3 regions of the Streptomyces sp. TRD_SC_5 genome follow, and region 2 is predicted to be linked to each of the others. Evidence: riboswitches for the same ligand, from Rfam matches in the RefSeq annotation. Region 2 holds a riboswitch; each other region holds the start of a gene.

Region 1 (3,852 bases), 2.0 Mb from region 2:
CCGGTGGAGTTGCCCGTGCTGCCGGAGAGGCCTATCTGGGTGCCGCCGCCGACGCTCTGGCCGGAGGAGACGGACAGCGAGGACAGGTGGGCGTACTGCGAGTACCGGCCGTCGTCGTGCTTGATGACGACCTCGTTGCCGTACGACCCGCTCCAGCCCGCGGAGACGACGGTGCCGGAGCCGACCGCCTTGACCGGGGTACCGCTGGACGCGGAGAAGTCGACGCCCGTGTGGTAGCCGCTGGACCAGCTGCCGCCGGCGGCGCGGTACGGGGTGGTGACGCCCGCGGAGACCGGGGCGGTGAAGCCGGATCCGGTGCTCTGCGCGGCGGCGGGGGCGGGCTTCTCGACCTCGGCCTTGACCTCGGCCTTGGGCTCGGCCTTCGGGGCGGCGGGCGCGGGCGCCTTGGCCGCCGGCTGCGCCGGCTTCGCGGGTGCGGCCTTCGCGGGCGCCGCCGCCTTCGCGCCGATGGTCAGCTTCATGCCGGGCAGGATCAGCGAGGGGTTGCCGCCGACAACCTCACGGTTGTCGTCGTACAGCTTCTGCCAGCCGCCGCGCACGTCCTGCTCGTCGGCGATCTTGGACAGGTAGTCGCCGGCGACCACGGCGTAGGTCTTGGTGCTGGTCTTCTTCTTGGGCGTCGCCTTCTTGGCAACGTCCGAAGCGGCGGCCTGGCCGGCGGACGCGGCAGCCGGGGCCGCCTTCTCCGCGGCGTTCGCGCCGGTGGCGGCGATGAGGGGAAGTGCGAGTACTGCCCCGCCCGTTCCGGCGGCGGCGAATCCGCGCGTGAGCGAGTTGGACCTCGGGCGGCGGTGCTTACCCTTTGCGGGCATGGAACATTCCTCTCCGGCGCCTACGAGGTGAGCTGTCGGGTTCGGGCTGGAGATGCCCGGCCGCGCTGTTGCGCGACTTAACCCCAAAGCCGGTCCGGACGTGGAACATCCGGATGACCGGCGTACTTACCTGGGTCCCCCGCTCCTGCCACGCGTGAGTGAGTGTGGGTGCGGATTCCGGGAGGTGGCAGGATTCGGCGGTCCACCCGGATTGACGGTGACCGTAAGCCGACGCGGCTCCCCCGTACAAGCCAGTCCATTCACTCCGCCGTCGCCCCACAAGAATTCATGACGCAATTCCCGTCACCCTCTGTGGATTACGGATCTTTGGGCCCCGCCTGTGAACTGGTATTTACCCACGGCGCTTCGCCACGCACCGTCACGAATATGATCCTGCTCACCAGCGGTCTCACCATTTCCCGTACCTACAAGGGGAGTTAGCAGGACATAGTCCGTTTCACCCGAACAATCACTTACGCCCCATCCTGTAGCGGTAAGAGCAGGCGACTCCACGACAGGCCGCGCCGGGTCGGCCGAGATGGTTGCCCAACGAACCCATGTCGTATCGTCGAAACGCGCCGAAGTCGGCGAGCAGCGCCGACGGCAGACTTCAGGAGCCCACGTGACACAGCAGCTGCCGCAGGTCCCGTCGACAGAGCCCGAGCAGGAGCCCGAGCTTGCCGCCGTGCGCAACTTCCGTGATGTGGGCGGCCTGCCGACGGTGGACGGGCGGCGGGTACGGCACGGAGTCCTCTTCCGCAGCGGTCACCTGGCGCACGCCACCGCCGCCGACGCGGCGTTCCTGGGTTCGCTGGGCCTCCACACGATCTTCGACTTCCGCAACGAGGCGGACCAGCAACTGGAAGGCCCGGACATCGAGCTGCCGGGGGTGCGCAATGTCAACCTGCCATTGACGGACCCGGCCGACGGCGCCGTGTTCTGGAAGATGGTCCGCGACGGGAACCTCGACGAGCTGCGCGAGATCCTCTCGGACGGCAAGGCCGCGGACCGGATGTCGGCGACGTACCGCGTGATCATCAAGGAGCGTACGGCCGAGCACAGCCAGGTGCTGCACGCTCTCGCCGAGGAAGCCGTCCCCGCGCTCATGCACTGCGCGGCGGGCAAGGACCGGGCGGGCCTGTCCATAGCGGTGGCCCTGCTGGCGGTCGGCGTGGAGCGCGAGGCCATCGAGGCCGACTACCTGAAGTCGAACGACCCGCACCGCCGCTACAAGGTGCGCCGCAGCGACAACTCGTCGGCCGGGATGTCACCCGAGGTCATGGAGCTGCTCAGCCCGCTTTTCGAGGCCCGCGCGGAGTATCTGAACGCCGCCTTCGAGACGATCGAGGAGATCTGGGGCACCACCGACCGCTACCTCGCGGAGGGGCTGGGCATCACTCCGGAGACCCGGGAGCGGCTGCGGACGCGCCTGCTCGACAAGAGCTGATCACATCGAGTACCGGTGTCGGCCGCGAGTACCGGCGTCGGCCGCAAGATCAGCGCTGGCCGCCGAGCGTGAAGAGCAGGTAGACGAAGGCCGCGAAGAGGTGGCCCGCGACGACGTACACGAAGACGCGGACCGCCAGGCCCCTGGGGATCTTGTCCTCCGCGAAGCGGCGAACGGTGGTCTTCTCTTCGGGCTGCGGCATGTCAGGTCTCCTGGGGCAGGCACAGGCCGCCGGTGGCGCTCTGCAGCAAGGTGGGAACGAACAGCAGGTCGGCCCCGGCCGGGCCGGCGGCCGCGATGCGGTGCGGGGTCAGCGAGTCGAAATGCGCGCTGCCCCCGGCATCGAGGCGGTGGACGCTCTCGCCGAGCACCAGTCGCAGCCGCCCCGACAGGACGTACAGCCACTCCTCGCCCGGATGGACGCGCACCAGGTCCCCTTGAGCGCCGTAGGGGACATGCACCCGCAGCGCCTGCATGGCGCGCCCCGAGCCGCCCGCCCGGTGGTACGTCCAGCCGTCGGCCTCCCGTGCCTCGCTCTCGTCCGCGCGCAGTACGGCGTCCCGGTCGCCCGGGGTCTCGCCGAGGAGCGCGGACACCGTCGTACCGTAGACACGGGCCAGCGCGAGCAGCATCGGCAGCGACGGCCGGCGCTGTCCCGTCTCCAGGCGGGACAGGTGCGCGGGCGAGAGCCCGGCGCGGCGGGCGGCCGCCTCCAGCGTGAGGCCGCTGTGCCGGCGCAGGTCGCGCAGTCGCGGGGCGACCGGGGGCAGCGCTCCTGCGGGCGGCTCTTCGGGGCGGGATGTCATGCCGCCATTGGGCCAGAGGGATTGCCCGTGAGGCAAGTAATTTGCCTCTGAGGCAAAATCACCGGTTGGCGACCGCCTGCTTCACCAGTGTTTTGCCGAAGTCCCACATCAGACCGCCGCCGCTGTGCGCGTCGTCCATCACGGCAGTGAAAGCGCCGACGAACCGGTCCACCTCCCTCTCGCCCACGATCAGCGGCGGAATCAGCTTGATCACTTCGAGGTGATCGCCGGAGACCTGCGTGAGAATCCGGTGCTTCTGGAGCAGCGGTACGACGACCATCTGCGCGAAGAGACCCTTGCGGGCGGCCTGGAGCATGGTCCAGCGGCTGCGCAGCTTCAGGGAGCTGGGCCGGCCGAACTCGATGCCGATCATGAGCCCGCGCCCGCGTACGTCGTGCAGCAGCTCGTAGCGGCCGATGAGCGCGGCCAGCCGTTCGCGCAGCAGGTCGCCGGAGCGCCGGGCGTTCGCGACGATCTCCTGGTCCTCCATCACCGCGAGAACGGCGAGGCCCGCCGCCATCGCCTGCGCGTTGGAGCCGAAGCTGGCCGAGTGCACCAGCACCCGGTCCATCGACGAATAGACACGCTTGAAGATCCAGTCCTTGCCCAGGGTCGCGCCGATCGGAACGTAGCCGCCCGAGAGCGCCTTCGCGACGCACAGCAGATCGGGTTCGACGCCCTCCTCGTGCTGGTAGGCGTAGAAGTCCCCGGTCCTGCCCAGGCCCGTCTGCACCTCGTCGGCGATCAGCAGTGCTTTGTGGCGGTG
Region 2 (3,852 bases):
GACCTTGGTGCCCAGCTTGTCGGTGAGCGCCTTCCAGCCGGCCCAGTCGTCCTCGTAGAGCGGGTCCTCGATGGAGACGAGCGGGTACGCCGCCACGAGCTCCTCGTAGTACTCCGTCATCTCGGCGGCCGAGCGGGACTTGCCCTCGAACTCGTACGAGCCGTCCTTGTAGAACTCGGACGCGGCGACGTCGAGCGCGAGCGCGATCTGCTCGCCCGGGATGTAACCGGCCTGCTTGACGGCCTCGAGGATGAGGTCGAGCGCGGCGCGGTTGGAGTCCAGGTTCGGGGCGAAGCCGCCCTCGTCGCCGAGGCCGGTGGACAGGCCCTTGGACTTCAGGACGGACTTGAGGGTGTGGTAGACCTCCGTGCCCCAGCGCAGGGCCTCGGAGAACGACTCGGCGCCGATCGGCGCGATCATGAACTCCTGGATGTCGACGTTGGAGTCGGCGTGCGACCCACCGTTGAGGATGTTCATCATCGGGACGGGCAGCAGGTGCGCGTTCGGGCCGCCGAGGTAGCGGAAGAGCGGCAGGTCCGACGCCTCGGAGGCGGCGTGCGCGACGGCGAGGGAGACACCGAGGATGGCGTTGGCGCCGAGGGACGCCTTGTTCTCGGTGGCGTCCAGGTCGAACATGGCCTGGTCGATCAGGCGCTGCTCGGTGGCGTCGTAACCGACGAGCTCCGGGCCGATCTGCTCGATGACGGCGAGGACGGCCTTCTCGACACCCTTGCCCTGGTAGCGGTTCGGGTCACCGTCGCGAAGCTCGATGGCCTCGAACGCTCCGGTGGAGGCACCGGACGGAACAGCAGCACGACCGGTGCTGCCGTCGTCGAGGCCGACCTCGACCTCGACCGTGGGATTGCCTCGGGAGTCCAGGATTTCCCGGGCTACGACGACGTCGATGGACGGCACGAGCATCTCCTTCTGGGATGTGACGCTATGGGGTGCAGGGTCACTTTGGCCTTGCGCCAAGAGCCTAACCGGCTCGGGAGCATCGATCGGCCGTTCGCCCGCCCCCTGGGACAAGAAGAGGTCCGAATACCCGCAATAGCGGACGTATGTCTTCGTGAAAGTTGCGACGTACTGGGATTACTGGGCAGTAACGCATGTAGCCCAGCAACGCGGTGACGACAAAACCCCGGCCCGGCGCGTACGGGGGAATCGCGCCGGACCGGGGTGCTCTGGGTGTCGCGGGCAGGATCAGCCGAGGTGCAGCTGCTGGCCCGGGTAGATGACATCGGCGTCGCTGACGATGTCCTTGTTCAGCTCGAAGAGCTTCTCCCAGCCGCCCTTGACCTTCTTCGCGTCGGCGATCTTGCCGAGGGTGTCGCCGGACTTGACCTTGTACTCGCCGTCGCCCTTCTCGATCTTGACGGGGGCGGCGGGCTTCGCGGTCTCGGCCTTGGGCTGGGCCTTGGGCTCGGAGCGGACCTCGCTGCGGGAGGCGGGCTGCTCGGCGGCGCGCGGGGCGGCCTGCTCCTGCTTCTTCTCCGAGGAGCCGGAGGTGTCGACACCCGGGTCGACACCGTCGTTGGTCAGGCCGCCGGCACCGGCGCAGGCCCAGGCGCCAGGGCCCTGAATGTCGAGAAGCTTCTCGGCGGTGGCGATCTGCTGCGCCTTGGAGGCCTTGTCGGCGGTCTGGGCGTACTGCGTGCCGCCGGCGGCGGCCCAGCTGGAAGCGGAGAACTGCAGGCCGCCGTAGTAGCCGTTGCCCGTGTTGATGGACCAGTTGCCGCCGGACTCGCACTGGGCGACAGCGTCCCAGGTCTCGACGGAGGCTGCGGAGGCCGAGGTCGCACCCATCAGCGGGACGGCGACAGCGGCGCCGGCGATACCGGCGAGCGCGGCGAACCGAGTGGCCTTGGACGGGCGACGGTGCTTGGCGTTGCTGGAAAACAGCATGCGACATCTCCTCACCGACGCCTACGAGGTGAGCTGTCGGGTTCGGGCTCAGTGAGTGCCCGGCGCGCGACCTGTACCTGCGTCGCGCGGCTTAACCCCAAGCCGGTTCCGTTCGTCTTCCGACGTCCGGGCCCGGCGGCCTACCTGGGTCCCCCGCTCCTGCCTACGGCGCTTTACGCGTCAGTTCCCCCCGGCCGCCGGCAGGATTCGGCGTGACGGTCGACGGGGCCCGCGGTGGCGAGCGGTTCGACGGTAAACACATGAGCCCTTGATGTTCAAAAAGGCTCATCAGGGAGATATCGCCCTTCTCCGCCTCCATCCCGCCCTCATCCGTGCAGGTCAGGGGCGGCGGGGTGGGACTGTCCGGGCCGGGGGCGCGAGTTGAGGCAAAGAGACCCTTGTCTCACTTGCTTCAATCCGGACATAGTGGCCCGAACTACCCCCCGAAATCAGCCCAGATCGAGGCTCTGTCCAGGGACGATGTGGTCGGGGTCGGACCCTACGGCCTTCTCGTTCGCGGCGTAGAGCGCGGTCCAGCCGCCCTGTACGTCGTGCGCGTCGGCGATGGCCCAGAGGTTGTCGCCGGCGCGGACGGTGTAGCTGCCCTCACCCGCCTCGTCGGCACCCTCCGCCTCGGCGGCCTCACGTGTCGGTCCGTCACCTCGGGAGGCATGACGAGCCGATTCGCGCTCGATACCCGATTCGCCGGATGCGGCAGCGTCGCTTTCCCGGGCCCCTTCGCCGCGGTGCTTGCCCTTGGGGGCGCCCTCCTCGACGGCGGGCGGCGCGGGGGCCTTGGACGCCTCGGCCGACGCCTCGGCCGATTCCCCGGCCTGCTCCTCGGACTTCCCGTAACCGGACGCTGGGGGCGTCGTCGGCTCGGCGGCCGTCGTGGACCCGCCCTCACCCGTTTCACCGGCAGGCGCCTCGGCCGTCGCGTCGGCAGACTCCGGAGCCTTCGAACTCTCCGGTACCGCGTCCGACGAATCGGCCTTGGGTTCGACCGTCGACCCGGCGGTCGGCTCTGCGGTCGCGCCGTCGCCCGGCGCGGCATCGTCACCCTCCGTCAGGCCGGAGATGAGCGCGCAGCTCGGCCAGGCCTGCGGCCCTTCCTCGGCGAGCACCTTCTCGGCCACCTGGATCTGCTGGGAGCGACTGGCGAGATCGGCGCGCTGCGCGTACGCCGTACCGCCGAACTTCTGCCAGACCTCCGGGGAGAACTGAAGTCCGCCGTAGTAGCCGTTGCCGAGGTCGGCGCTCCACATGCCGCCGCTCTCACAATCGGCGACCCGGTCCCAGGTCGTGGCTTCGGCAGCGGACGCGCCGGTCGCGCCGAGCAGCGGGATGGCGATGGCCGATCCTGCGACTCCTGCCGCGACGACGAGAGCTGGAGCCTGACGGGGGCGGCGGTGCTTACCGTTCCCGGAGCGCATGCGGTGGCCTTTCGAGTGACGGCTGAGGTTGACGGTGAACGTAGCCGTACTCGAACGTTTGTCACAAGTCGATGCAGCGCAGATCACGTGAAGGTCTCGAATTGACGCAGCGTCACTTGGTTTCCGCGTCGAACTCCACGGGCAGGGTGCGCAATCCGCGCATGATGAGGCCGCCGCGCCACCGCAAATCGTCAGGTTCCACCGCAAGCCGCAAGTCGGGGAGACGTCGCAGCAGCGTCGCGATCGCCGTCTGCCCTTCGAGCCGGGCCAGCGGGGCACCGAGGCAGTAGTGGATGCCGTGCCCGTAGCCGAGGTGCTGGTTGTCGCGGCGCGAGAGGTCGAGCGTGTCCGGCTCGCTGAAGCGCTCGGGGTCCCGGTCGGCGGCGGCGAGTACGACAAGTACGGGGTCGCCGGCCGCGACGTCCTGGCCGCCGAGGGTCAGCGACTCGGTGGCGTACCGCCAGGTCGCGAGCTCCACCGGCCCGTCGTACCGCAGGAGTTCCTCGACACCGGT
Region 3 (3,852 bases), 1.6 Mb from region 2:
CAAGCGCGATGAGGAGAAGGTCGAGAAGGCGCTCTTCGGGGCGGTCGGCGGACTGACCGTCGCCAATATCTTCATCGCGGTGCTCTGGTCCTGAGCCCGGCCGTTCCCGGCTCTCTCGGCGTTCCCCGGCGTTCTCGCCGCTCCCGCCGCTCCCGTATTTCCGGCTGGGCCCGTCGCGCCGCCGACCGTTCGATCGCGTCGGCGGGCCGTTCGCAGGCCGTCGCGGCTGCGGAGTGCAGTGTCGGTGAGGAGACGGTCGGGAGCGGTGGTCAGTTCCCCGTCGGGGGACGACAGTCACCCGAGTGGTTGGCCCCGCCCTCGACAGCAGCCGCTGAAGGCGGGATCGGCTTCTCATCGTCCTGTCCAACCGAAGGACAGGACGATGAGAGAAAAGGCCAACTCAAATGCGGCCCTGCAGCAGGCTGTACGTCCCCGGGTTATGCCGGGCGGACGCTGCCGTAGATCGGCATGTAGTAGATCGATTCCTCGCGGACGTACGCGCCGGGCTTCGGGGCGTGGATCATCTTGCCGCCGCCGATGTAGACGCCGACGTGGCTGATGTCGTCGTAGAAGAAGACGAGGTCGCCCGGCTTGAGGTTGTCGGTCGTGACGCGGGTGCCGACGTTCACCTGGTCCCAGGTGGTACGGGGGAGATCGACGCCGGCGGCCTTCCACGCGCCCTGGGTCAGACCGGAGCAGTCGTACGAGCTGGGGCCTGCCGCGCCCCAGACGTACGGCTTGCCGATCTGGGCGCGGGCGAAGGCCAGCACCTTCTCGGCCTTGGCGGCGTACGCGTCACTGGCGCCCGTGCCCGTGCCCGTACCGGGGGACGTGCCCGTGCCGGGGGGCGTTCCGGCGCCAGTGTCTGTGCCTGATCCCGTACCTGTGCCCGTGTCGCTCTCGTCCTGCTGCGCCTTCTCCTGCCCGCGCTCGCGCTCGCGCTTCGCCTCGGCTTCCGCCTCCGCCTTGGCCTCCGCCTTGGCCTTCGCCTCGGCCTTGCGGCGCGCCTCCGCCTCCCGCTTCTTCTCCAGTTCCGCCAGCCGCGCCTTCTCCTGCGCGGTCAGCCGCGACAGCAGCTCACGCGCCTCCGCGAGCTTCTTCTGCACGTCCTGCTTCGAGGACTTGAGGGAGGCCTGCGACTCGGTGAGGCTCTCCAGGCTCCGTGTCGCCTCGGCGCGCTTCTTCGACGCCGCCGCCTGCTGCCTCTCGAAGTCGGTGACGTCCGTCTTCTGGCGTTCCGTCATCCGGTCCATCAGCCGGTTCTGGTCGAAGTACGCCTGCGGGCTGTCCGCGAGGAGCAGCGCGGCGGTCGGGGTCACCGACCCCGACCGGTACTGCGCGGCCGCGTAATTGCCGAGCTTGCGCCGCGCCTCGTTCAGCTTCTCGGTGCGCTGGGCCACGGCGTCGAGCAGGCCGTCCACGGACTTCCGCTGCTGCTCGGTGGCTTCCTTGGCCAGGTTGTACTTCTGCGTGGCCGTGCCGGCCTGCCGGTAGAGGTCGTCGACCTTCTTCTGTACCTCTTCGACGGTCGGCTTGGGAGCCGTCGGCGCGGCGGGCGCCGCGCCCGCTGTCTGGGCGAGCAGGCCGACGGAGGCGAGGGCGGCTGTCGTGATACCCAGTGCGGGTGCGGTGGTGCGTACACGGGTAACCCGGGTACGCGGCTTGCGATGCGACGCCAAGGCCGGCATCTCCTTCCGTGGACCGCCTACCGGGTTAGCTGTCGGGTTCGGGCGGAGAAACGGAAGGTGCCCTACGGTCCGTGGGAATGCGGACCGATTCACCCCAGGTGGTGCGTGTGGGTCCCCGGTTCCGGACTGCCGTGCGGGCAGGCCGAATTCGGCGTGGGCTGCCCGCTCCGGCGCTGTTCGCCGGCTGGGGTACGAGCCGCCCGACTCGGCACGCTAGCCAAGAGTTGTGACCGCTGGGAAGCCCGATGTTCGATATGCCCGATACGTTTTCGTGACCTGGCCGAGTTCGTTCCGTTGCGCGGTACGCGGGCGCGGTGGTGAGGGTCGCAGTGGGTGCGCAAGGTCACACTCGTCGGGCTGCGAGTGCACTGACGTGCACCGGCGTGCGGGGCGCTGGCGGGGCGCGTGCGGGGCGCCGGCGGGGCGCGGGGATTCCTCCGTGCCGATCTCGGCGGGCCGGGAGAATCCGGGGCGGGCTGTCGGTGGTCCCGCCTAAGCTTGGTAGACGATGAGCAGCCTCTTTGACGACAGCTTCCTGGCCGACCTCCAGCACTCGGAGTACGCAAAGGACACAGCCCCGCCGCCCCCCGAGGACCACGCCCCGGAGGAGGTCCCGCACGACCTCTTCGGGGGAGCCTTCGACGTACCCCCGCCGGCCAGGGACTCGCACTACCGGGACGGTGCGCCGCGCCCCGTCGTGGACGCCGCCGCGCTGCTCGACGGGCTGAACGAAGAGCAGCGCGCCGCCGTCGTGCACGCCGGGTCGCCGCTGCTCATCGTGGCCGGCGCGGGCTCGGGCAAGACCCGCGTCCTGACCCACCGGATCGCGTATCTGCTGGCCAAGCGGGGTGTGCACCCCGGCCAGATCCTCGCGATCACCTTCACCAACAAGGCCGCGGGCGAGATGAAGGAGCGCGTGGAGCAGCTCGTCGGCCCGCGCGCCGGCCACATGTGGGTCTCCACCTTCCACAGCGCCTGCGTGCGCATCCTGCGCCGCGAGTCGAAGAAGCTCGGCTTCACGTCCTCGTTCTCGATCTACGACGCCGCCGACTCGAAGCGTCTGATGGCGCTCGTCTGCCGCGATCTGGACCTCGATCCGAAGCGCTTCCCGCCGAAGGCCTTCAGCGCCAAGGTCTCGAACCTGAAGAACGAGCTGATAGACGAAGAGACCTTCGCCGGCCAGGCCGCCGACGGCTTCGACAAGACGCTGGCGCAGGCGTACGCGATGTACCAGGCGCGGCTGCGCGAGGCCAACGCCCTGGACTTCGACGACATCATCATGACCACGGTGCACCTGCTCCAGGCGTTCCCGGACGTCGCCGAGCACTACCGGATGCGCTTCCGTCACGTCATGGTCGACGAGTACCAGGACACCAACCACGCTCAGTACACGCTCGTACGCGAACTGGTGGGCCCGTCCGGTGCCGAGCACGCCCCGGCCGAGCTGTGCGTCGTGGGTGACGCCGACCAGTCGATCTACGCCTTCCGCGGTGCCACCATCCGCAACATCCTCCAGTTCGAGGAGGACTACCCCGACGCGAAGACGATCCTGCTGGAGCAGAACTACCGCTCGACGCAGACCATCCTCACCGCGGCCAACGCCGTCATCGAGCGCAATGAGAACCGTCGGCCGAAGAACCTGTGGACGGACGCCGGCGCCGGCTCGCTGATCACCGGCTACGTCGCGGACACCGAGCACGACGAGGCGCAGTTCGTCGCCGAGGAGATCGACCGGCTGACGGACGCGGGCGACGCGAAGGCCGGCGACGTCGCCATCTTCTACCGTACGAACGCCCAGTCCCGTGTCTTCGAAGAGATCTTCATCCGCGTCGGGCTGCCCTACAAGGTCGTCGGCGGCGTGCGCTTCTACGAGCGCAAGGAGGTCCGGGACGTGCTGGCGTACTTGCGCGTCCTGGCGAACCCCGAGGACACCGTTCCGCTGCGCCGCATCCTGAACGTACCGAAGAGGGGCATCGGCGACCGGGCCGAGGCGATGATCGACGCGCTGTCGCTGCGCGAGAAGATCAGCTTCCCGCAGGCGCTGCGGCGCGTGGACGAGGCGTACGGCATGGCGGCCCGCTCGGCGAACGCCGTGAAGCGCTTCAACACGCTGATGGAGGAGCTCCGTACGATCGTCGAGTCGGGCGCCGGGCCCGCGACCGTG

What was found. A riboswitch is a leader RNA that binds a small molecule or an ion and turns the genes downstream of it on or off. The one in region 2 is predicted to bind cyclic di-AMP.
Region 1: it holds a riboswitch for cyclic di-AMP, as region 2 does, so the genes downstream of both, AC1P0E_RS29465 (M23 family metallopeptidase) here and AC1P0E_RS20575 (transglycosylase family protein) in region 2, are expected to answer to the same signal.
Region 3: it holds a riboswitch for cyclic di-AMP, as region 2 does, so the genes downstream of both, AC1P0E_RS13000 (C40 family peptidase) here and AC1P0E_RS20575 (transglycosylase family protein) in region 2, are expected to answer to the same signal.

Annotation. Positions count from the first base shown of each region.
Region 1 covers NZ_JBWZZS010000001.1:6,439,154-6,443,005, reverse strand. Annotated here, with positions in the region: gene AC1P0E_RS29465 (M23 family metallopeptidase) at 1-833, opposite strand, end outside; cyclic di-AMP (ydaO/yuaA leader) riboswitch at 836-1,008, opposite strand; gene AC1P0E_RS29460 (tyrosine-protein phosphatase) at 1,456-2,280, shown strand; gene AC1P0E_RS29455 (DUF6126 family protein) at 2,330-2,482, opposite strand; gene AC1P0E_RS29450 (helix-turn-helix domain-containing protein) at 2,484-3,086, opposite strand; gene AC1P0E_RS29445 (aspartate aminotransferase family protein) at 3,145-3,852, opposite strand, start outside.
Region 2 covers NZ_JBWZZS010000001.1:4,438,979-4,442,830, reverse strand. Annotated here, with positions in the region: gene eno (phosphopyruvate hydratase) at 1-921, opposite strand, end outside; gene AC1P0E_RS20575 (transglycosylase family protein) at 1,204-1,905, opposite strand; cyclic di-AMP (ydaO/yuaA leader) riboswitch at 1,909-2,086, opposite strand; gene AC1P0E_RS20570 (transglycosylase family protein) at 2,355-3,338, opposite strand; gene AC1P0E_RS20565 (cytochrome P450 family protein) at 3,451-3,852, opposite strand, start outside.
Region 3 covers NZ_JBWZZS010000001.1:2,832,954-2,836,805, reverse strand. Annotated here, with positions in the region: gene AC1P0E_RS13005 (hypothetical protein) at 1-94, shown strand, start outside; gene AC1P0E_RS13000 (C40 family peptidase) at 438-1,679, opposite strand; cyclic di-AMP (ydaO/yuaA leader) riboswitch at 1,687-1,852, opposite strand; gene pcrA (DNA helicase PcrA) at 2,197-3,852, shown strand, end outside.